Regions from separate parts of the Bifidobacterium sp. LH_450 genome, predicted to be linked through region 3. Evidence: riboswitches for the same ligand, from Rfam matches in the RefSeq annotation. Region 3 holds a riboswitch; each other region holds the start of a gene.
What was found. A riboswitch is a leader RNA that binds a small molecule or an ion and turns the genes downstream of it on or off. The one in region 3 is predicted to bind thiamine pyrophosphate.
Positions count from the first base shown of each region.

Region 1 (7,654 bases), on a different contig from region 3:
CCACGAGCCGATCATGTATCCGGCGTTGTTCGCATTGCGGTTGTCGAAGCCGCTTGGCCGCGCCCCCTGCGCCGAGAACCCTATGACCCACTTCTGGCGCCCGTAGCGGTCGGTGAGCGGGAAGAAATCAGGGCATTCGAGCATGTAGACGTCCGGGTCCGGGTGCTCGAACAGCACGCCTTCGTACTTCCAGCTCGCGAGGTCCGAAGAACTGAACAGCCAGATCTGCCCGCGCCATTCGCGCGAGGACACGCCGAACGTCATGTACCAGCGTCCGGCATGCTTCCACACCTTCGGGTCGCGGAAATGGTGGTTGACGTCCTCCACCGGGCAGTCGATGACCATGCCGCGTTTCGTGAAGGACGTGAGCGTTTCGTCGTCCGGTTCGGCGAGCATCTGCACCTGCCAGTCGCCGTCGGAATCGTCGTGCCCGTTCGCCCAGCGGTGGCCGGTATAGAACATCCGCACGCGCCCGTCGTCGCCGATGGCCGCGCATCCGGAAAACACGCCGTCCTTCTCCTGTTCGAGGCTCGGCGCGAACGCGACCGGTTCGCGCCGCCAGTGGAGCATGTCGGCGCTGGATACATGGCCCCAGTGCGGCGCACCCCACTTCACGCTGTACGGATTGAGCTGGTAGAACACGTGCCAGCGGCCGCCGTAATGCACCAGCCCGTTCGGGTCGTTGATCCATCCGGCCTGCGAGGCGATGTGGAAGGAAGGGTACCAGCGGTTGCGGCGCGTGGCCGACAGGGCGGCGAGGCTTTCCTCGGCCTTCGCCAGCAGCTCCCGTTCGTCGGCAATCGGTTCGAGCACCGGTTCCTGCGGAATAAAGCGTTCCATGGCGGACTCCTTTGGTATGTCTGCTTACTACGTCGCGATGCATGCAGTGATGCGCCGCGGCGGAAGATTCACGATTCTGTTTTGCGGCCCTGAGATTGCGGGCCCGGGTCGGGGACGTGGCTTACGCTCCCAGCGGCGTATCGGCGGCATCCTGTCCTGCCGGACCGAGATTCGCCTTCAGCTCTGCCAAGCGTTTGCGCTCGCGGTCGGTGAGGAAGGGGTCGCCATCGACCTGTTCGTTGTCCTTCTTGATGACGAAGCAGCCGTAGATCGTAGCCGCGATGACGATGACGCTGATCGTCAGGAACGTCGCGCGGTCACCAACGCGGTCATGCAGCGCGCCGAGCGGCGTGGAGAAAATGACCTGGCCAACCTGGGATGCAATCTGGAACCCGACCATGTAAAGCGTAGCCGACATCTTCGGGTTGAAGTGCAGCGTGAAGTAGCGGAACGCTGGCAGGCAGAACAGCGGGACTTCGATGGCGTGGAACATCTTGACGATGGATATCGTGACCGGATCGTGGAACATGCCGCACAGCCCGATGCGCAGGAACATCACCGTCGATCCCATCAGCAGCGCGTTGCGCACGCCGACCTTGCGCATGATGATCGGCACGACGCCCATCATCGCCGACTCGCAGAACACCTGTACTGAATTAAGAATGCCGTACACTGAATTGCCCATTTCCCAGGTGGGGAACAGCGATGCGTAATAGGTCGGGAACATCTGCTGGTCGAACACCGTATAGAACGTGTTGGTCAGCAGCATGAACACGATGATGACCCATAGCGCCGGCATCTTGAGCACGGCCCCCATTTCGCGCAGCGTCGGGTTCGTTCTCGGCGCGTTCGGGTTGGCGGCTTCCTTGAGCGCTTCCTTCTGCTCCGCTGGATACCATGCCAGGTATACGGCGAGCATCCCGACGCCGAACACGGAGCCCAGCCAGAAATTGATCATCGGGTTGACGTTGAACACGAGCCCGGCAATGAGCGCGACGATAGCGTAGCCGAACGATCCCCAGGCACGGGACTGCCCGTATTCGAAGCCGAACCGCCGGCTGTAGCGTTCGGTGACGGCCTCGATCAGCGAACAGCCGGCCATGAAGCCGGCCGACAACACCACCGAGCCGACCAGTGCGGCCGCCATGAGGTTCACATGCATGAGCGGTGCATAAACGAACTGCACGAACGGCCCGACGAGTGCCGCGACCGCCGAGACGGCGACGACGAGCTGCCGTTTGATGCCGAGATTGTCCTGCAGCAGCCCGTAGCCGAACATCAATATCAGCGTCGCCAGCGAATTAATGGAATAGATGGTCCCGACTTCGGCGCCGTTAAGGCCCATCGAATCAAGCCATCGCTGGAAGAACGACCACCAGATTCCCCACGAACAGAAGAATAGGAAAATGCCGGTAGAACTCTGTAGATAGGAGGGATTGTGCCAGACGTTGATCTTTTTGTCAGTCTTCACTGCAGTATCGTTGCTCGCCATAGGAACCTCTTCGTTCGATGGTGCGAATCGGCCCGGCCTGCGCGGCTGGACTGCAGCCAGTCCATGGCCCGCGGAACCGTTGGGCGTTCCGCAAGCCATGGTCGGCTGCCATACGCGGCCACGTCGTCGCGTATGGGGCGACGAACGCCCCATCGCGAGGATTGGGGGTGCCGGGGCGTCCGTCAATCCTCAATCTATGGAACGAAATGCCGCGCTACAACGATTGAAGCGGCGCGTGTTGCCCGGTAACGCGCCGCTTCTTGCGCTCTCGGCCCCTCTTTATGACAGATTCGCGCGATCTGATGCCACGCGGGGAGCGAAGAGAGCGCTTCTACCGTACGGAATCGGCCGAATCGCCGGAAGAGAGGAGATTGGCGACGAGGGCCGCCTTTTCGTGCAGCTGCCCGCTGAAGCCGGGGCGTATGTCCAGCTTGAGCGTCACGCCGGTGCGGTAGCCCTGTTCCGCCAGCACGGCCGCCGCGTTGCGCACGGCGTCCAGCACCGCGTCGAGGTCTCCTTCAAGATTCGTGAACATCGCGTTCGTTTCGCACGGCAGCCCCGAATCCTGCAGCGTCGCGACGGCCTGCGCCACGTACTGCGAGAGTTCCGAACCGGTGCCGCTCGGCGCGATCGCCACGGCGGCCACGGTGTTCAGGTACGGCTTGCCGTCGGCGTCCAGCGGCACCGGCTGGCGTTCGGCGTTGCGGTCCAGCGGATTGGCCGCCTGCGTTTGGGGATTCTCCGAGATTCCCGGGGCGTCCTGCGTCATCGGCGTTCCTTTCGTTTCCTTCATCGGTTTCGTGTCGTCCATCGGTTCAGCGCCAGCCCCACGCGTGGTCCATCGGCCCGCTGCCTTCGCCCAGGTCGAGCCCCGCGGCCAGCGCTCCCGTCAGGTAGCGCTTGGCGAGCTCGATGGCCTTGTCCAGCTCGAACCCGCGCGCCAGGTACGAGGCGATTGCGCTGGAGAGCGTGCAGCCGGTGCCGTGCGTGTTCGGATTGTCGATGCGGCGCCCGTGGAACCAGCGCACGGCGCCCTTGGGGGTGACGAGCACGTCGTTGGCGTCGCGCGTGCCGTGGCCGCCCTTGACGAGCACGGCGCAGCCGAACGTCGCCGCGAGCCGCTGGGCCGCTTCGGCCATGCCGTCCTCGCCGGCGATCTGCAGCGGACGTCCGATGACCGCGCACAGCGCCTGCGTTTCGGGGATGTTCGGCGTGATCACGCGCGCCAGCGGGAACAGCCGCTCGGTGAGCGTGGCGACGGCGTCGTCGGCAATCAGCTTCGCGCCGCTGGTGGCGACCATCACTGGGTCGACGACGATGTTCGTCGCGCCTACCCGCGCCAGTTCGTGCGCAATCGCCTCGATGGCGGCGGCCGACGACACCATGCCGATCTTCACGGCCGCCGGCGGGATGTCGGCGAACACCGATTCGATCTGCGCGGCGATGACGTCGGGGGAGATTTCCTCCACCGCCTGCACGCCGGTCGTGTTCTGCGCGGTAACGGCGGTGACGGCGCATTCGGCGAAGCAGCCGAGCGCCATGATCGTCTTCATGTCGGCCGGCACGCCGGCGCCGCCCGACGAGTCGGTTCCGGCGACCGTCAGCACCGCCGGCAGCGTTTCGCGCATCGCGTTCGCCGCATGGCGGTGCGTCCCCTCGCCGCGCCGCGACCGCCATGCCTCGACCAGTTCCCGGGTGGCCTGCGCCGGGTCGTCGGCGGCCGAGATCGCCGACACGACGAACCAGCCGTCGGCCTGCGTTCCGGCGAGCATCGGGATGTCGGCGGCCTTGACGCCGCCGCCGACCGTCACCGGGTAGCGGCTCGCCGCGCACAGCGCGTCGATCGCCGCCGCGTCCAGCGTGCCGTCGCCGCTGTCGCCCGGCAGCCTGCAGTCCGGCTTCGTGGCCGTCAGATGCACCGGCCCGGCGCCCAGATAGTCGATGGTGCCTTCCGGCAGCGCATTGGCAGCCTTGACCTGCTCCAGCGTCTTGGCCGACAGGCCGACGATCGCCGCCGGCCCGAGCAGCCGCCGCGCGGCCACCGGGTCGAGGTCGCTCTGCCCGATGTGCACGCCGTCGACCTTGATGCCTTCGCGCCGCGCCTGCCACGCTGCGTCGACGCGGTCGTCGATGACGAACGCCACCCGCTGCGCTAGGCCGTGCGCCGCGATGACGTCGGCGATGCGGCGCGCCATCGCGACGATGTCGCCGGCGTCCCCCGGCTTGACGCGCAGCTGGATGAACGTCGCGCCCCCGGCCAGCGCCGCGCTGACGACCTGCGCGACGTCGCGGCCGGCGCAGTCCTGCGGCCCGACGACGAAATAGCACCCCAGATCGAACGACTGGCGCATTGAATCGAATGGAATGTCCACGGTCTCCTCCGTCCCTTCCTTGCGTTCGCTATCCAAGATTCCTTGCCTCGCGAAATCCCTTATCCTGCGAATCCGCTGCCTTGCGAAAATTCCCCGGCTTTCCGGCGTTGCCGCCCCTCACCGCACGCATTCGTCGGCCAGCGGGGCGGCGGCGATCTGTTCCGGCGAGGTATTCCACAGCCGGTCGAGGAACGCCGTCTGGAACGAGCCCGGGCCGGTCGCCTCCTTTGCCGCCTCTTCGGACGCCACGTTGTACAGCATCGACGCGCCCAGCGCGGCGACCAGCGGGTCGGCGACGCACAGGTAGGTCGCCACGACGCCGCCGAGCGAGCAGCCGGCGCCGGTGATCTTGGTCATCATTTCGCTGCCGCCGGCCAGCCGCAGCGTCCGCTCGCCGTCGGTGACCAGGTCGGCCGCCCCGGAAACGGCGACCGCCGCGGCCCCGTCCGGCGAGCCGTCGCGCAGGAACCGCGCCAGCGCGACGGCGGCCTGCGCCGCGTCGTCGACGTCGTCGGCGGCCTCGACCCCGGCGAGCTGCGAAGAGCGTTCCGGCACGTCGAGTTCCCACATGTTCGCCAGCGTGATGATTTCGGAAGCGTTGCCGCGCACGATCGTCGGCGGCGTCGCCTTCATCGCCTTCAGGATCGCCGTGCGGTCGGCGCCGATGCCGGCGGCCACCGGGTCAAGCACCCACTTGCGCCCGTTGTCGGCGAAATCGCGGCAGATTTCGCCCAGCGCCTCGCGATAGCTGGGCAGCAGCGTGCCGACATTGACGTACGTCGCGCCGCATACGGCCGCCGTGTCGATGATGTCGGACGGCAGGAAGCTCATGGCCGCCGTGCCGCCCGCCGCCAGCTGGGCGTTGGCAACGAGATTGATCGTCACGAAATTGGTGAAGCTCTGCGCCAGCGGCGTCGTGGCGCGCACGTCGGTCGCGGCCTGGCGCACCGCGCCGCGCAGCGGATCGGCAGAAGGGACGGTGGTAAAGGAATATTCGGCATTCTGGGCCATGGTCGTGCTCCCTACACTGGTTCTAGCCAACAGGTTCGAAGGGTCGGGCTTGCAGCCCTCTCAGCCCCGGCGGGGCACCCCTGCATACGCGTTCAATGTAGTGTATGCAGCGGACGGTAAGGTTATTTTGTCTAAAACCCCAAACCGTTCAAACCAGAAGGTGCATTGTGGCTGTATCCAAACTCGATGAAGTGGTCTCCCTCGCCAAGCGTCGCGGGTTCGTGTTCCCCGCCGGCGAGATCTACGGCGGAACGCGTTCCGCCTGGGACTACGGTCCGCTCGGCGTGGCGCTGAAGGACAACATCAAGCGTGAATGGTGGCGTTCGATGGTCGTCACCCGCGCCGACGTCGTCGGCGTCGACACGTCGATCATCCTGCCGTCCGCCGTGTGGGTCGCCTCGGGCCACGTGTCGGTGTTCAACGACCCGCTCGTCGAATGCCTCAGCTGCCACAAGCGCAACCGCGAGGACAAGCTCGTCGAGTCGTACGCCGAGAAGCACGGCGACAAGCTGCCGGAGAACGGCCTCAAGGACATCGTGTGCCCCAACTGCGGCAACCGCGGCAACTGGACGGAGCCGCGCGACTTCAACATGATGCTGCGCACGAACCTCGGGCCCGTCGAGGACGAGAACTCGCTGCACTACCTGCGTCCGGAAACCGCGCAGGGCATCTTCGTCGACTTCAAGAACGTCATGACGTCGGCGCGCATGAAGCCGCCGTTCGGCATCGCCAACACCGGCAAGAGCTTCCGCAACGAGATCACGCCGGGCAACTTCATCTTCCGTACCCGCGAGTTCGAGCAGATGGAGATGGAGTTCTTCGTCGAGCCCGGCCAGGACGAGGCATGGCACCAGTACTGGATCGACGCGCGCACGCAGTGGTACCTCGACCTGGGCATCAAGCCGGAGAACCTGCGCCACTACGAGCATCCGAAGGAGAAGCTCGCGCACTACTCGAAGCGCACCGTCGACATCGAGTACAAGTTCGGCTTCCAGGGCTCCGACTGGGGCGAGCTCGAAGGCGTCGCCAACCGCACCGACTTCGACCTGTCCGCGCACGCCAAGCACTCCGGCGAGGACCTGAGCTACTTCAACCAGGCCACCGGCGAGAAGTACGTGCCGTACGTCATCGAGCCGGCTGCGGGCCTTTCCCGCTCCCTCATGGCCTTCCTCGTGGACGCGTACGACGTCGACGAGGCCCCGAACACGAAGGGCGGCGTCGACAAGCGCACCGTCCTGCGTCTCGACCCGCGCCTGGCCCCGTACAAGGCCGCCGTGCTGCCGCTGAGCAAGAAGCCGGAACTGGCGACGATCGCCCAGAACCTGGCCGCCGACCTGCGCCTGAACGACTGGATGGTGGACTACGACGAGGCCGGCGCCATCGGCCGCCGCTACCGCCGCCAGGACGAAATCGGCACCCCGCTGGCCATCACCGTCGACTTCGACACCATCGACGACCAGGCCGTCACGATCCGCGAACGCGACACGATGGCTCAGGAGCGCGTCGCGCTCGACAAGGTCGCCGACTACGTGCGCGCCCGCATCGAGGACAAGCGCGTGCGCGTGCCGCAAAAGCCGGTCGAGCTGGGCGGCGAGGCATGGGCCGATTCGGTGAAGATCGCCGAAGCGGGCGGCCTGTACTGATCGGCCGCCATGGGGCTTCCGGCCGCGCGGCCGGGAGCCCCATGGCCTGGTGAATCTTTGGCAATCTTCAATATCTTCGATTTCGACCACTGAAAGGAACGACGTGAGTTCGAAGCAGCCCCTGACGGTGCTGGATGAACATGAGGAAACGACGTGGCTGGACCCCCGCGCCGTCGATCCGGCGAAAGCGCGCGGCGCCGCGCACTCTCCGGCGCAGGACGTGGCCGACGCCTCCGGGCTGCTTGAACCCGTCCAGCTGGGCAATCTCGTCGTCAAGACCCCGGTCATCCTTTCCC
Region 1 covers NZ_JBKEUU010000001.1:538,198-545,851, reverse strand. The annotation lists gene AC1AXT_RS02355 (glycoside hydrolase family 32 protein) at 1-840, opposite strand, end outside; gene AC1AXT_RS02350 (oligosaccharide MFS transporter) at 962-2,311, opposite strand; gene AC1AXT_RS02345 (thiamine-binding protein) at 2,664-3,101, opposite strand; gene thiD (bifunctional hydroxymethylpyrimidine kinase/phosphomethylpyrimidine kinase) at 3,148-3,960, opposite strand; partial or broken gene AC1AXT_RS02335 (thiamine phosphate synthase) at 4,069-4,683, opposite strand; gene thiM (hydroxyethylthiazole kinase) at 4,822-5,715, opposite strand; TPP riboswitch at 5,707-5,807, opposite strand; gene AC1AXT_RS02325 (glycine--tRNA ligase) at 5,883-7,358, shown strand; gene dusB (tRNA dihydrouridine synthase DusB) at 7,462-7,654, shown strand, end outside.
Region 1: linked by a shared signal. The riboswitch ahead of thiM (hydroxyethylthiazole kinase) and the one ahead of AC1AXT_RS03745 (ECF transporter S component) in region 3 are both predicted to bind thiamine pyrophosphate.

Region 2 (7,654 bases), on a different contig from region 3:
GCCACACCTACCGGCCCGACAGCAATCGGGCGCCGAGGTCGAGCACGATGCCGTCGAGCAGGCCGTGCTCGCTGGCGATGTAGGAGTCTAGCTGCTGGCCATGGTCCTCGTAGGCCGCCTGGCCGAGGCGGTCGAGCACGCGGCTGAGCACGACCGCGCCGCCGCCCACCACGTCGATGCGGCCCGGATGGATCGTTTTGTAGGAGCGGCGCTCTTCGCGCGTCATGTGCAGGAACCGGTCGTCGACGGCGAAGGCGCGCTCGAACGGCATGCGCACGCCGTCCACCTTGCCGTGGTCGTATTCCCTGAGCCCCATCGCCAGCGCCGTCATCGTCGTCACCGATCCCGACACGCCGATGATCGTATGGGCTTCTCCAGCGTCGACATGGCGCAGCGCCTCGTCGATATGGGCGTCGACGTCCCGGCATGCCTCGCCGATCTCCTCTTCGGTGGGCGGATCATGATGCAGATGGCGTTCGGTCATGCGCACGGAGCCGACGTCCATCGAGAACGCCTGGCGCACTTCGGTGGCCGGGCTGGATACGCCGTCGCCGCCAAGCACGAGCTCGGTGGACCCTCCCCCGAGGTCGACGACGATGTAGGGCGCCTCGGCGTGCGACCCCTCGAGGTTCGACGTGGCGGCCAGGAAGCTCAGCGCCGCCTCTTCGGTGCCGGGGATGACTTCCGGGCGCACGCCGAGCAGCGCTTCGACGGCGTCCTCGAATTCCTCGCGGTTGGAGGCGTCCCGGGTGGCGCTGGTAGCCACGAAGCGCAGGGCCTGCACCGGATGATCCTTGAGAATGTCCGCGAATTCACGGACGGCCGCGTAGGTGCGCTCCAGCGCATCGGGGGCGAACCGGTGGGTCTTGTCCACGTCCTGGCCGAGGCGCACGACGCGCAGGACGCGCGGGACGATGTCCTCCATCGTCCCGTCCTCGTATACGCGGGCCACTTTCAGGCGGATGGAGTTGGTGCCGCAATCGATGCCGGCGACGACGGCTGAGCGCGAAGCCATGGGAATCCTTTCTACAGCGAGCAGCGGCACACGGCCGGATCGAATTCGTCCTTGACGAGGTCGAGCACCTCATCGCCTACCGGATTGACGCCCCGTCCCATCACCAGCGTCTGGGCCAGCAGCGCATGCAGGCATTTGACGCGCTCCGGCAGCCCGCCGGCGCTGATGCCCTCGATATGCTCCTCGCTGTCGCCGGTGCGTGCGGCGAGCTCATGGCGGAACTCAAGGTACATGCGGTGGGCCTGTGCATAGGCATCCCGCAGGCCCTCATCGTCGGCGAGGCGCTGGTTGAACGCCTTCATCGCGCCGTCGGCCTCAAGGCGCGAGACGGCCTTGACCGCTTCAGGGCTCGTCAGATAGCAACTGGTAGGGAACGGCGTGCCGTCTTCAAGCTGCGGGCGCGTGACGACGGCCAGCGGCCGGCCGCACGCGCAGCGGGCGCCGACCGCGACCATGCCGCGCGGATAACGCCCCAGCTGCCGTTCGACCTGTTCGATGTCGGCCGGCGTCGCCGGCTGTGCCATGATGCGGTCCAGCAGGGCCGCGGCGTTGAATGAAGCAACCACGAAATCATTCCAATCTTGTATAGAAAAAAAAAGGGGACGCACGCCGCTTGCAGCGGTGCCTTACTCGCCGGAGTCCGCAGACGGATCGGACGAGCCGGACGGGCTGGCGGACGCGCCGGAAGACGCCTGCCCCGCTTCGCCCTGCGAGCTTTCGGCGCTCTTGTGCGTATCGGCTTCCCTCAGCGAATAGGCAAGCTCGCTGTACCAGGGCAGCGTCGATTCGGAATCCGAAGCGCCCTGCTCCTGCGCATCGGCAGACGTCTCGCCGGTGACCGCTTCGGGATGCTCGACCTTGATCGGCGTCTCGCCGGAAAACACGAAGCCGAGGCGTTCCCTGGCCTGCGCGATGACATACGCATCGTCGTCCCAGCGTTCGATGTTGTTTTCCAGTTCCTGCTTTTGCGCTATCAGGGACGCTTCCTGCTTCTTCAGCGCATTGAGCTCGGCTAGATTCAGCGCGTAGGTATGGAACGTCGAAATCAGCTGTATGGCGCCCAGCGCGATGATGAACAGCGCCACGAAGAAGGCGACGGGACCGCCGCCGCCCTTGGCTTTCTTCACCGGGGCTTGCTGCTTCGGACGTGGGCGAGATGTCATAGCACAAAAAATACCCGCCGCTTTCGACTTGCGGAAGCGGCGGGAGAAGCTAGTGGCTCACGCGCGGCGCTGCAGCGATGCTACGGCCGCGCGATGTCTATCACATGTACTTCTTGCAGGCCTTGAAGGCGTTGTAGCCGGCGTACTCGGCGGTCGAGCCAAGCTCTTCCTCGATCTCGAGCAGGCGGTTGTACTTGGCGATGCGCTCGCCGCGGGCCGGGGCGCCGGTCTTGATCTGGCCGGTGTTCTTGGCGACGGCGAGGTCGGAGATCGTCGTGTCCGGGGTTTCGCCGGAACGGTGGGACACCATGGAGGTGAAGCCGTTCTTCGTGGCCAGCTCGATGGCGTCGAGCGTTTCGGAAACGGTGCCGATCTGGTTGAGCTTGACGAGCAGCGAGTTGCCGGCGCCCATGTCGATGCCCTTCTTCAGGCGCACCGGGTTGGTGACGAACAGGTCGTCGCCGACGAACTGCAGGCGGTCGCCGAGGGCCTTGGTGATCTTGGCCCAGTCTTCCCAGCCTTCTTCCTGGAACGGATCCTCGATGGAGACGATCGGGAACTCGTCGACGAGCTTCTCGTAGAAGTCGAGCATGTATTCGGCGTCGCGGTCTTCGCCGTCGAAGCGGTACTTGCCGGTCTCCTTGTTGTAGAACTCGGAGGAAGCGACGTCAAGGGCGATGCCGATCTGCTTGCCCGGCTCGTAGCCGGCGGCGGAGATGGCGTCCATGATGTACTTGAGCGAGTCCTCGTTGGTCTTCATCTTCGGCGCGAAGCCGCCCTCGTCGCCCAGCCCGGTGGCCAGGCCTTCCTTCTTCAGGACGTTCTTCAGCGTGTGGTAGACCTCGACGCCGGCCTGCAGGGCCTCGGAGTAGGTGTCGAAGCCGTACGGGGAGATCATGTACTCCTGGATATCGGTGGCGAAGTCGGCGTGGGCGCCGCCGTTCATGATGTTCATGTTCGGAACCGGCAGGATGTGGCCGTTGGTGCCGCCGATGTAGCGGTACAGCGGCAGCTCGGCGGACTGGGCGGCGGCATAGAGCGCGGCCAGCGAGACGCCGAGGATGGCGTTCGCGCCCAGACGGTCCTTGTTCGGGGTGCCGTCGAGCTCGATCATCAGGTCGTCGAGGGCGCGCTGGTCAGTGGCGTCCATGCCAATGATCTTCGGCGCGATCTCTTCGTTGACGGCCTTGACGGCGTTCAGGACGCCCTTGCCGAGGTAGACGGACTTGTCGCCATCGCGACGCTCCCAGGCTTCCGCCTCGCCGGTCGAAGCACCGGACGGCACGAGGCCCAGGCCACGGGCGCCGTCTTCGCAGTCGAGAACGACCTCGACGGTCGGGTTGCCGCGGGAATCAAGAATCTGGCGTGCATACACGCTTTCAATTGCTGCCACAACTGCTCCTTTATGTGTAGGTTGTGATGACAAGGCCAAGCGTAGTGCGCTTATTGGACGATGACGCACCTGCAGGCGGCCGTTGCCGTGCGCGCTCACAAATGCCTCGGCGGCCTTTCCGCATTGCGGAATGCGCACCGTTGCCTGACGCCCCCATGCCCTACTGTGGCTGCTTGTGGCACGGGGTGCCTTCGATTTCCCCTTAAAAACGCTCGCGCATCCGTCGACTGGGCGCCGAAGCGGGGCCGGAAGGCTGAGATCATACCCGTCGAACCTGATATAGCCAGCACTATCGAAGGGAATGTCATGTCCGACGTTTCATTGCCGGCGCGCAGCACTGCGCATTCCGGCGATTCCGACGCGCCTGCGCAGCGGGCGCCATCCGCCAGACGCCGATGGAGCGTGGCTGCGCACGCCGCGCTGCCATGGTGCTCGATTGCGCTGCTTATCGCGCTGTGGGCGTGGGCCACCCGCAATGGCGGCTCGTTCCTGCCCTCCCCCGCGCAGGTCGTGGCCGCCGGCGCCGACCTCCAGGCCGAAGGCATCCTGCTGCCCTCGCTCGCCACCAGCCTTGCGCGCGTAGGGCTCGGCCTGGGCGCCGGGCTGGTGGCCGCCATCGCCCTGGCCGCGCTGACCTGCTCGTCGTCGCTGGGATACGCCATCGCCGACAAGCCGGTGCATATGCTGCGCTCCATTCCCTTCCCGGCGCTGACGCCGCTGCTGATCATCCTGCTCGGCATCGGCGAGACGATGAAGGTCACGCTGATCGCCATCGGCGCATTCGGCCTGATCTACGTCAACCTGCGCGACGCCATCCGCGGCATCGACCCGAAGCTGATGGAGCTGGCGCGCGCCTACGGCCTGACCCGCATGCAGACGCTGCGCAAGGTGCTCCTGCCGGGGGCGCTGCCCGGGCTGATGACCGGCCTGCGCTTCGCAACGGTCGTGGCGTGGATCGCGCTGGCCAGCTGCGAAACCGTCAATGCCTCTACGGGACTGGGCTACATCCTCTCGCGGGCCCAGCAATTCTCCCGCACCGACCAGATGGTGCTGTGCATCGCGGTCTACGCCGTGCTTGGGCTCCTTTCGGAAGCGCTGGTCAACCTGCTGTCCAAGGCGGCGATGCCCTGGCGCCGCTAGCGCGCCATAGGCCGCGCCGGCGTCAGGACGCCATCGGGGCCGGCGCAAGCATCCCCAATCAATCCAACCCCCATCAATCCAATGACCCATCGAACGCAAGGAACAACCATGACCATTGCCAGAACCACAGGGCTGCAGCGCGCGGCTGCCAAGGCCGTCGCGGCGGCCGCCGCCTGCCTCGCCATCGCGGCAAGCGCCGGATGCGGCGCAGCCAACGCGGACGGCTCCGGAGAACAGGCCACGATACGCGTAGCCTACCTGTCGACGGCCAACTACCTGACCACGCTCAAGGACGAGGATTTCGTCAAGGATACGATGGCGCCGTATGCCGCCGAATTCTCCGGGCCGTTCAACGTGCCCTCCGAAGCGCAGCAGGCCGTGCTGTCCGGCAACGCGGATACGACCAGCACCGGCACCGGCCACTTCATCAAGCTGGCGGCCGAGGAAGTGCCGTGGGTAGCCTACGCGATCGAATACTATACCGGCGATTCGCAGGGCATCGTGGCGGCACCGGGCACCGGCATCGAATCCGTGGCCGATCTGAAGGGCAAGCGCATCGGCATCGACAAGAAGGGCGCTACCGGCGACTATATCGTGCACGCCGCGCTGGAAGCGGCCGGCATGAGCGCCGACGACGTCGAGGAAGTCGAGCTGAGCCAGAACGATTTCTCGGCAGCCTTCCAGTCCGGCCAGATCGACGCGCTCGCCTCCTACGACCAGAACCTCGCGGCCGGCATCGCCACCGAAGGCTCCAGGCTGCTGGTGACCGGCGACCAGTACGGTTCGAAGAACGTGAGCATCCACATCGTCTCGAAGGCATTCGCCGACGAGCACCCCGAAGTGGTCGTCAAGATGTACGAATCGCTGAAGGCGGAGGCGGACAAGGCCGCCGAGGACCCGTCGCTCATCTACGACGCCTATGCGGGCTTCGGCGCCTCCGAGGGCATCATGGACGTCATCAAGGGCTTCAGCGTGCCGACGATCCTGCCGGTGGACGCCGACGGCCGCGCCATGCTCGACGAACTCGCCCGGCAGTACGTGGACTTCGGATTCATCGACGAAGCCCCCGACCTGGACGACTACGTGATGGACTGCACCGCATGAGCGCCGGCGACGGGGCCCTGGTGGCGCAGCTGGACGGCATCGGCGCCCGGTACGGCAGCACCGAGGTGCTCCACGACGTTTCGCTCTCCGTCCATCCAGGCGAATTCGTGGCGGTCGTCGGGCGTTCTGGCTGCGGCAAGTCCACGCTGCTGCGCATCATCGCCGGGCTCATGGAGCCGAGCGCAGGCCATGCCGCGTCTACCGAGCGCAAGGCGATGATGTTCCAGGATGCGCGGCTGCTGCCATGGAGCCGCGTGAAGGACAACGTCATGCTGGGACTGGCCGGCGGCAAGCGGCAACGTGAACAGGCCGCCAGCCACGCATTGCGGCTCGTGCAGCTCGAGGACCATGCCGGCAAATGGCCGGCCGGCCTGTCAGGCGGCCAGCAGCAGCGCGTGGCGCTCGCCCGGGCGCTGGCGCGCCAGCCTGACCTGCTGCTGCTCGACGAACCGTTCGGCGCGCTGGATGCGTTGACCCGGTTCGACATGCAGGACCTGCTGGTCCATGTGAAGGCCGCCACCGGCTGCGCCGTGGTGATGGTGACGCACGACCTTGCGGAAGCCGTCAGGCTGGCGGATACGGTCATCGTGCTGTCCGGCGGCCGCGTGGACGGCGTCGTATGCCCCGGGCGCGAATCGCTGGACGAATTCGGGCGCCCCCGTGACCATGCCGTCATCGAGGACCGGCTGCGAGCGCTGTTGTAGGGACGCGCGACCGGGCCGGAAACCGGGAGGGGCCGCAAGCCATCGCCATTGGCTTGCGGCCCCTTCATGCATCATGCTTTCCGTCCCGGGCTTTCTGGCACTGGGCTCCTTGTACTAGCCTTTCTGCGAGCGGGGAGCGGGCTTCCATGCCAGGTCGGCGAGCAGCTGCTCGGTCCAGGCCAGCACGGCCTGTTCGGGCATCGGCCCCGACCCCAGCGAGCCTGCGAACGGCGTGGGAACCGTATAGGTTTTCGTCAATGGCCGGTATTGCGAGCCCGGGTAGATGCGCGCCATGCGCATCTGCACCGAATCGGGCGGCTCGATCTTCCCGATGCGTATCGTCTTGCCCTGGGCGATGATGTCGGTGATGCCCATCGACCGGGCCTGTTCGCGCAGGCGTGCGATGTCGAACAGGGCGTTGAACGCTTCGGGAGGTTCGCCGTAGCGGTCCTTGAGTTCTTCTTCCAGGGCCTTCAGGTCGCCTTCGCTGCGTGCGCCGGCGAGCTTGCGGTAGATTTCCAGCCTCAGCTTGTCGGAGTCGATGTAGTCGACGGGGATGGAGGCTTCGACGGGCAGGTCGATCGTGACGGCGAGCGGCTCGACGCGGTCGGGCTCCTTGTATTCGTCGATTGCCTGGGAGACCATCCTGACGTAGAGGTCGAAGCCGACCCCTTCGATGTGGCCGCTCTGCTCGTCGCCAAGCAGGTTGCCGGTGCCCCTGAGCTCGAGGTCCTTCATGGCGACGTCGAACCCGGAGCCGAGGGCGGTGTTCTGGGCTATCGTGACGAGGCGTTCATGCGACTGCTCGGTCATGGGCCGTGCGGGATCGTAGAGGAAGTAGGCGTAGGCGCGTTCGCGCCCGCGCCCCACGCGTCCGCGCAGCTGGTGGAGCTGGGAGAGGCCGAACCGGTCGGCGTGGTCGACGATGAGCGTATTGGCATTGGAGATATCGAGCCCCGTTTCGATGATCGTCGTCGTCACCAGCACGTCGATGTCGCGATGCCAGAAGTCCTGGATGACTTCGTCGAGCTGTTTCTTGCCCATTTTGCCGTGGGCTATGCCGACGTTGGCTTCGGGGACGAGCTCCTTGATCTTCGCCGCCGTTTTGGAGATGTCCTCGACGCGGTTGTGCAGG
Region 2 covers NZ_JBKEUU010000001.1:279,970-287,623, forward strand. The annotation lists gene AC1AXT_RS01310 (Ppx/GppA phosphatase family protein) at 8-1,015, opposite strand; gene AC1AXT_RS01315 (DUF501 domain-containing protein) at 1,027-1,539, opposite strand; gene AC1AXT_RS01320 (FtsB family cell division protein) at 1,642-2,178, opposite strand; gene eno (phosphopyruvate hydratase) at 2,279-3,571, opposite strand; TPP riboswitch at 3,743-3,890, shown strand; gene AC1AXT_RS01330 (ABC transporter permease) at 3,878-4,711, shown strand; gene AC1AXT_RS01335 (ABC transporter substrate-binding protein) at 4,820-5,815, shown strand; gene AC1AXT_RS01340 (ABC transporter ATP-binding protein) at 5,812-6,519, shown strand; gene mfd (transcription-repair coupling factor) at 6,634-7,654, opposite strand, start outside.
Region 2: linked by a shared signal. The riboswitch ahead of AC1AXT_RS01330 (ABC transporter permease) and the one ahead of AC1AXT_RS03745 (ECF transporter S component) in region 3 are both predicted to bind thiamine pyrophosphate.

Region 3 (7,654 bases):
GCTGCTCCTGCGTGCGCCGAGCCCGACGTCGCCAGGGCGGAGCGGACTGGACCTGGCCGGACCGAACCGCCCTGTGCGGCTGGGGATTTACTTCGGCCAGTGGCCGCGTTCCTTGTACTTCGGCTTGGGCAGCCTCCAGCGGCGCAGCTGGATCGCGCGGCTCCATGCATAGGAACCGGAGCGCGAGCCGCGGGCCACCGAAGCCTCGCCGAACTTGGCGACGAGCTGCTTCTTGAGCTTGTGCCACATGACGGCGACGTCGATGATGATGGCGAACAGGTAGATGTACATGATCATCATCAGGATCAGCGAGATCATCGGCGACGGCCACACGATCGTGACGAGCACGCACAGCACGAGGATGACGATCGCCACCGGGATGAAGTATTCGCCGATGTTGAAGCGGGCGTCGACATAGTCGCGGATGTATACGCGCCACGGCAGGCGCTCGGCCTTCGGCATCTTGTTGATGTCGCCGGCCTTCATCGCCTCGTATTCTTCGTTTTCCTTCGCGCGCTGCCTCGCCTTGGCGCGCTGGCGCTGTTCCTTCGTGTTCTGCGGCACCAGCGGCCGCAGGTTCTGCGCCTGCGCTTCCTTGCGCTTGGGGGTCGGCCGGCCCTTGCCGCCTTCCTTGGCCGCCGGCGCCGAAGCCGCCTCCTGCGCCTGCGTTTCCTCTTCTTTCTTGAACAAAGCCATGGTTAGCAAGCCTACGGATTGGCCTCGACGCTGGCCGCGAACGGGCGCCGGCTGCAAAACGGCTAGAATACGGGGAAGAACGGCCGCTGCGGCGACGCTGGAAGCGGCCGTGGCCATTGTGAAAATCTTGGAGGGATGCCGTGGGGCTGTCGGGAAAAGAAATCCGTACGCGGGTCGAATCTGAATTCAACGAGATTCTGAAGCTGCTGGAACGCAAGATCGCGCTCAAGTCGGTGTCGGCGGAGGGCATCGGCGGCGAGAACATGCGCCGTTCGGCGCAGTTCGTCGCCGACGCGCTGCGCGACGCCGGCGTGGAGGCTTCGGTCGTGCAGGCGAAGGGCGCCGACGGGGCGCCGGGGGCGTGGGAGGTCGTCGGCTCGACCGTCATCGATCCGGATGCGCCGACGGTGCTGCTGTACGCGCACCACGACGTGCAGCCGGTGCCGGACCCGGCCGCCTGGGACAGCGATCCGTTCGCGGCGACCGAACGCGGCGGGCGGCTCTACGGACGCGGCTCGTGCGACGACGCGGCCGGCATCGCGATCCATGTCGGCGCGCTCAAGGCGCTTGGCGACCAGCTGCGCGTCAATATCAAGGTGTTCATCGAAGGCGAGGAGGAGATGGGCTCGCCCAGCTTCATCCCGTTCATCGAGGAGCATCGCGACAAGCTCAAGGCCGACGTCATCATCGTCGCCGACTCGGGCAACTGGGCCCCGGACGTGCCGAGCCTGACGACGAGCCTGCGCGGCAACGCCACCTGCGACGTGCACGTCAAGGTGCTCGGCCACCCGGTGCATTCCGGGCAGTACGGCGGCCCGGTGCTCGACGCGAACACCGTCGCCGCGATGCTGATCGCCTCGCTGTACGACAAGGACGGCAGCCTCGCCGTGCGCGGCCTCAAGGGCGGCGAACCCATCGGCGGCCTGCAGGAGGACGTCAGCGAGGCGGACCTGCGCGCCGAGCTCGGGGTCGTGGACTCCTACCGGCTCGCCGGCACCGGCTCGCTCGCCTCGCGGCTGTGGACGAAGCCGAGCTGCACCGTCATCGGCTTCGACGCCACGCCGGTGGCGGACTCGTTCAACGTCATCTCGCCGGAGACGACGTTCCGCTTGAGCCTGCGCACCGCGCCCGACCAGAACCCGCACGCCGCGCTCGAGGCGCTGCAGGTGCACATGGAGGACCACGCGCCGTTCGGCGCCGAAGTGAAGGTGACGATGCTCGAGGAGGGCATGGGCTGGGCGATGGACCCGGATTCGGCCGTCACCAAGGACATGATGGAGGCGATGGAGGAGGCGTTCGGCACGGCGCCGGTCAACCAGGGCCAGGGCGGCTCCATTCCGTTCATCCCCGAACTCAAGCGCATCTTCCCCGACGCCGAGGTGCTCGTCACCGGCCCCGAAGACCCCAAGTCGAACGCGCACAGCCCCAACGAATCGGTCAGCGTGGACGGCCTGAAGGCCGACATCGTGGCCGAAGCGCTGCTGCTCGAGCGTCTCGGCAACCGCCCGCTGCCGGCCGAGTGACATAGTCGGGGCAGCCCCCTACGATGGGTTGCTGACACGGGAGCTGGACTATCCGGCTGAGAGGGGCTCTACGCCCCGACCGATTGAACGTGAATCCAGGCAATGCTGGCGCACGGACGTCGACGTACCCGTGCCTTGACCGCAGAACACCGACGAAAGGCACTGAACCCATCATGTCTGCAACCGCAGTTTCCTCACCCCAGGCCCACTTCAAATGGCGCGTCGTCGATATCGCCGTCGCGTCGGTCATCGGCGTCGCTTCCGCGCTGATCTACTGGGTCGTCGCCATCGCCACAGCCGCGCCGTGGAGCGCGCTCGAAGCCATCGTGCCGGGACTCGCCGGCATCATCAACGGCCTGTGGCTGTTCGCCGGCCCGCTTGCCGCCGTCATCGTGCGCAAGCCGGGCGCCGCGATCTACGCCGAAGTCGTCGCGGGCATCCTCGAAGCGCTGCTGGGCAACCAGTGGGGCGGCGTCTCGACGTTCCTCATCGCGCTCGCGCAGGGCGCCGGCGCCGAGCTCGGCTTCGCGCTGCTGCGCTACCGCAAGTGGAACCTTCCGGCGATGGCCCTGTCCGGAGCGCTCTCGGGCGTCTTCTGCTGGGGCTATTCGTTCTTCACGAACCTGCAGGCCATCAGCATCACCGGCAGCTACGGCATCGTCTATTTCCTGACGACCATCGTCTCCGGCGCGCTCGTGGCCGGCGTCGCCATGTGGTACCTGTACCGCGCGCTCGCCCGGACCGGCGCGCTCGACCGGTTCGCTTCCTGCAGGGAGGTGCGCGGCCTGGCGTAGCGGGGCTCCCCCAGATTGTTTATTTCCTTCCTTTCCGCCGGAGCGGTCCGCCGCTTCGGCGGTTTCGATACCCAGCCGAGAAAAATCTTGTTCAAAGGAAACCGAGATTCCATGCAACAGAAGGCAAGAGAGACGATGATGCCGTCCGCGGCGGAACCGGCGCCGACCCGGCCGCCGTCCGGCGGCGCGGGACGGTCGCCGCGGCGCGCAGGCGCGCCGGGGGCGGCACGGGTGCTTCCCGACGAAGGGGCGCGGCTTGAGGGACCGGCCGCGGGGCACCGTTCGCTGCGCCGCGAAAAGCGCGAACTGCGGGCGATGCCGGCGCTGCAGTTCATCGAATGGGGCTACCGGCACGCTTCGCGCGCCGAATTCGCCGTGCGCGGCCTGAACCTGTCCATCCAGCCGGGCGAGCACGTGCTGCTGCTGGGCGCGTCCGGCATCGGCAAGTCGACGATCCTCGAAGGCGCCGCGGGACTCCTGGGCGAGGATGCCGGCGAGATCGCCGAACGGCGCGAGGACGTCGGGGGCGCCTCCGTCGAAGCCGTCACCGACGCGGACGGCGGCGTGACCGAGGGGACGATCAACGTCGCCGGCATTCCCGTGCACCATGCGCAAGGCAAGATGGGGTTGGTGCTGCAGGACCCGGATGCGCAGGCGATTTTCCAGCGCATCGGCGACAACGTGGCCTTCGGCCCGGAGAACCTCGACGTGCCGCGCGGGCAGATCTGGCAGCGCGTCGACGAGGCGCTGGACGCGGTGGGGCTCGGCGGCATCCAGCTCGACCGGTCCGTCATGCACCTGTCGGGCGGCCAGATGCAGCGGCTGGCGCTGGCCGGCGCGCTGGCGATGCAGCCGGAGGTGCTGCTGCTGGACGAGCCGACCGCCAATCTCGACCCGGCCGGCGTCGTGCAGGTCGTCGGGGCGGTGCGCCGCGTGCTCGAAAGCACCGGCGCCACGATGCTGCTCGTCGAGCACCATGCCGACGACTGGATTGACCTGGTGGACCGCGTCGTCGTGCTCGGGCGCGTCGGCGGGGCGACCGCCGTCGTCGCCGACGGCACCCCCGACGCCGTGTTCGCCGACGATTCCCTCGATTTCGACGAGCTGGGAATCTGGATTCCCGAACGCTATCGCAAGGGCGCTGCGAAGGGGGAGGGCGGCGCCGTGCCTCGGACGGCGCAACGCCAGGGCAGCGGTCAGCAGGGCGCTGCGCGGTCCGCGCGGAACGGTACGCAGGCCGCGGCGGCGCGCGTTCGCGAAGGCGACGTCGTGCTCGAGGCGCGCGACCTGGCCATCGGACGCAACGGCGAGGCGATTGGCGAGCATATCGACCTCAAGTTCCGCGCCGGGCAAATCGCCGCGCTTGTCGGCGCGAATGGCGCCGGCAAGTCGACGCTGTCGCTCACGCTTGCGGGGCTGCTTGAGCCGATCGCCGGCGAAGTGCGCGCCAGCGACGCGCTGGCCGAAGGGGCGCGCGGCAACTGGCCGGTCGACTGGACGAGCCGGCAGCTGGCCGCCCGCATATCGTACGTGTTCCAGAATCCCGAGCATCAGTTCGCCTGCTCGAGCGTGCTCGACGAGGTGATGCTCGGGCCGCTGCGCTGCGGCGCGGGCGAAGAGGAGGCGCGGGCCAAGGCGCAGGGGCTGCTCGAGCGGTTCCACCTGGCGCAGTACGAGCGCGCGAATCCGTATACGCTTTCCGGCGGCGAAAAGCGGCGCCTGACCGTCGCCGCCGCGCTGGCCGCCGCGCCGCGCGTGCTGATCCTCGACGAGCCGACGTTCGGCCAGGACCGCTGCACATGGCGCGAGATCGTCGAGCTGATCGGTTCGCTGCGCGCCGACGGCGTCGCCGTCATCGTCGTCACCCACGACCGCGAACTCGTCGACGAACTCGGCGCCACCCTCATCGAGCTGACCCCCCAGTTCGCCACCGCTGAATGGACCGTCGCCGAAGAGGGAGGAACCGAACCGCTCGCCGGGAACCGGGGAATGGCCCCGGTTCCTCAACACGCCGATGAGGGAGGAACCGGAGCCGGATCCAAGGGGAATTTGCTGGGCCCGGTTCCTCAACACGCCGGAGCGGGAGGAACCGGAGGGCGTGACCTGGAGCCGATCGGGACGCGGCATGACGCGGCGAGCGGCACGACGACCGTCACGGTCACGCCGGTCATCGAACGCTACGAGCCGCCCAAGCCGAGCAGCCGCTCGCCGTTCCTCGCGTCGCTCAACCCCGTCTACCGCCTGTTCGGCGCGTTCCTCGCGTCGCTGCCGCTGCTGCTGAGCCTCGACTGGGTCTCTGCCGCCGTCGCCTGCGCGCTCGAATTCGGCCTGCTGTGGGCCGTCGGGATCACTCCGTGGCGCGCCGTCAAGTCGACATGGCCGATCTTCATCGGCGCGCCGTGCTCCGCGCTCGCCGTGCTGCTGTACGGCAAGTCCGGCGGCGCCGTGCTGTGGGACTGGGGATGGGTGCACGTCACCGAACGCTCGGCCGAGCTTGCCGTCGCCACCGGCCTGCGCATCATCGCGATCGGCGTGCCGGCGATCATCGCCGTGCTCGGCATCGACGCGACCGACCTGGCCGACGGCTTCAGCGAGATCCTGCATCTTCCCGACCGTTTCGTCTACGGCGGCCTGGCGGGGCTGCGGCTGTTCTCGGTGCTGCAGGACGACTGGACCGCGCTGACCGCCTCGCGCCGTTCGCGCGGCCTGGGCGACGACAGCGCCATCCGCCGGTTCCTGCCGCAGGCGTTCGCGCTGCTCGTGCTGTCGATCCGCCGCTCGACGACGCTGGCCACCGCCATGCAGGCGCGCGGCTTCGGCGGCGACGGCCCGCGCAGCCACGCCCGGCAGAGCACGGTGCGCGGCGCCGACCACGCGTTCTGCGCCGTCTGCCTGGCGATTCCGGTCGTCGCGCTGGTATGCGCAGCCTGCGCCGGCACGTTCTCCTTCTTCGGAAACTAGGAACAAGATTCCCGGAACCGCATTCCGTTGCCGCGCAAGGCTCCCGCAAGTGCCTGCGCAAGAACAAGCGCATGAACAAGCGCCCGGTCCCAATGGGACCGGGCGCTTGGCGCATCCCGTCGTCATGCGTCGCCGCCTGCGCAGCGTTGGGTTGCGACCGGCACCCGACCGCTCCCGCCGCAACGTCCACTGCCGGCGGCGCAACGGCCGCTACCGGCGCGGCGCCGCCGTTCCCGGCCTGCGCTTGCGCGCCGCGGGAGCCGCGGCCTTGCGCAGCGGCGCCAGCTCGAACACGACGTCGGACGCCTTGGCGACGGCCGGCGAATGCGTCACGATGATGACGCAGCGCTCCTGCGTATGCGCCAGGTCGCGGAAGATGTCGATGATGTCGTCCTGCGTGGCCAGGTCGAGGTTGCCGGTCGGCTCGTCGGCGACGATGACCTTCGGGTCGTAGCTCAGCGCGCGGGCAATCGCCACGCGCTGCTGCTCGCCGCCGGACAGGTGCAGGATCCGCTCGTTGGCGTAGTCGTCGGGCAGGTGCACCTCCTCGAGCAGCTCGAGGACGATGTCGCGCTTGGGCTGCTCGTAGTGGCGCCCGGACGCGTCCATCGACAGCTCGATGTTCTCGGCCACCGTCATGCCCGGCAGCAGGTTGAAGCTCTGGAAGATCACGCCGATGTCGTGGCTGCGGTAGTCGTAGCGGTTGAGTCCCGCCAGGTCCTGCCCGTCGTAGAGCACGCGCCCTTCGGTCGGCGTCGTCAGCCCGGAGATCAGCGACAGCAGCGTCGTCTTGCCGGCGCCGGACGGCCCGGTAATCGCGTACACCTTGCCGGTCTGGAAGCCGTAGGAGATGTCCTTGATGACCTTCTTGCCGCCCTTCGTGTACGAGTAGCTCACGTGGTCGAGCGTCAGGATGTCCACTCCGGCGACCGTCGGCGGCTGCTCCACCGGCGGCAGCGCGTTCGCTTCCGCCGCTTCCTTGGCCTGTGCGGCCTTGGCTTGCGCTTCGGCCTTCGCCTTCGCTTCGGCTTCCAGCCGCGCGACGCGTTCCTTCTCGGCGGCGCGTTCGCGTGCCGCCTTCGCCGCCGCCCTGTTCTTGCTTGCGTTCTTGTCTGCCATGATGTTCCCTTTACCTATCCAAGATTTTCTGCGTGGCCGGCTTGCGTCACGAACGGTCGGCGAGGATCTGCAGCGGCTCGTAGCGCATGACGAAGATCACGGCGACGAGCGCGGCTACCAGCGTCAGCCCGATGCCTATGAGCAGCATGATCCCGACGACGGTGAGATTGACCGTTGCGTTGATCGACGACACGTAGTTCGCCACCTGCCCGAAACCGCCCTTGCGGTCCGGGGCCTGCATGTCGGTTCCGGGCTTCGCGGCATCGGACGAAGCCGAGGAGGCATCGGACGAAGAACCGGACGAGGAGGCGTCGGAGGAGGCGGACGAGCCGTCCGTCGCCGTGGCGTCGCTGCCGGAGCCGCCGTCGCTGTTCGGGGCGCCTTCGCCCGGCTGCATCATCTCGCGGCCGAACTGCTGCTGCTGGCTCGCGGCCGTCGTCTGCTGCTGCTCGACCTGGCTGGCCAGCAGCGAGTTCGACACCGGCTGGGAGACGGCGGCGCCGATGCCGGTGCCGATGATCAGGCCGATCATCGTCACGACGAGCAGCTCGATCGTGAACT
Region 3 covers NZ_JBKEUU010000002.1:286,619-294,272, forward strand. The annotation lists gene AC1AXT_RS03735 (DUF3043 domain-containing protein) at 88-696, opposite strand; gene AC1AXT_RS03740 (M20/M25/M40 family metallo-hydrolase) at 837-2,219, shown strand; TPP riboswitch at 2,246-2,354, shown strand; gene AC1AXT_RS03745 (ECF transporter S component) at 2,393-3,013, shown strand; gene AC1AXT_RS03750 (ATP-binding cassette domain-containing protein) at 3,329-5,974, shown strand; gene AC1AXT_RS03755 (ABC transporter ATP-binding protein) at 6,185-6,931, opposite strand; gene AC1AXT_RS03760 (ABC transporter permease) at 7,140-7,654, opposite strand, start outside.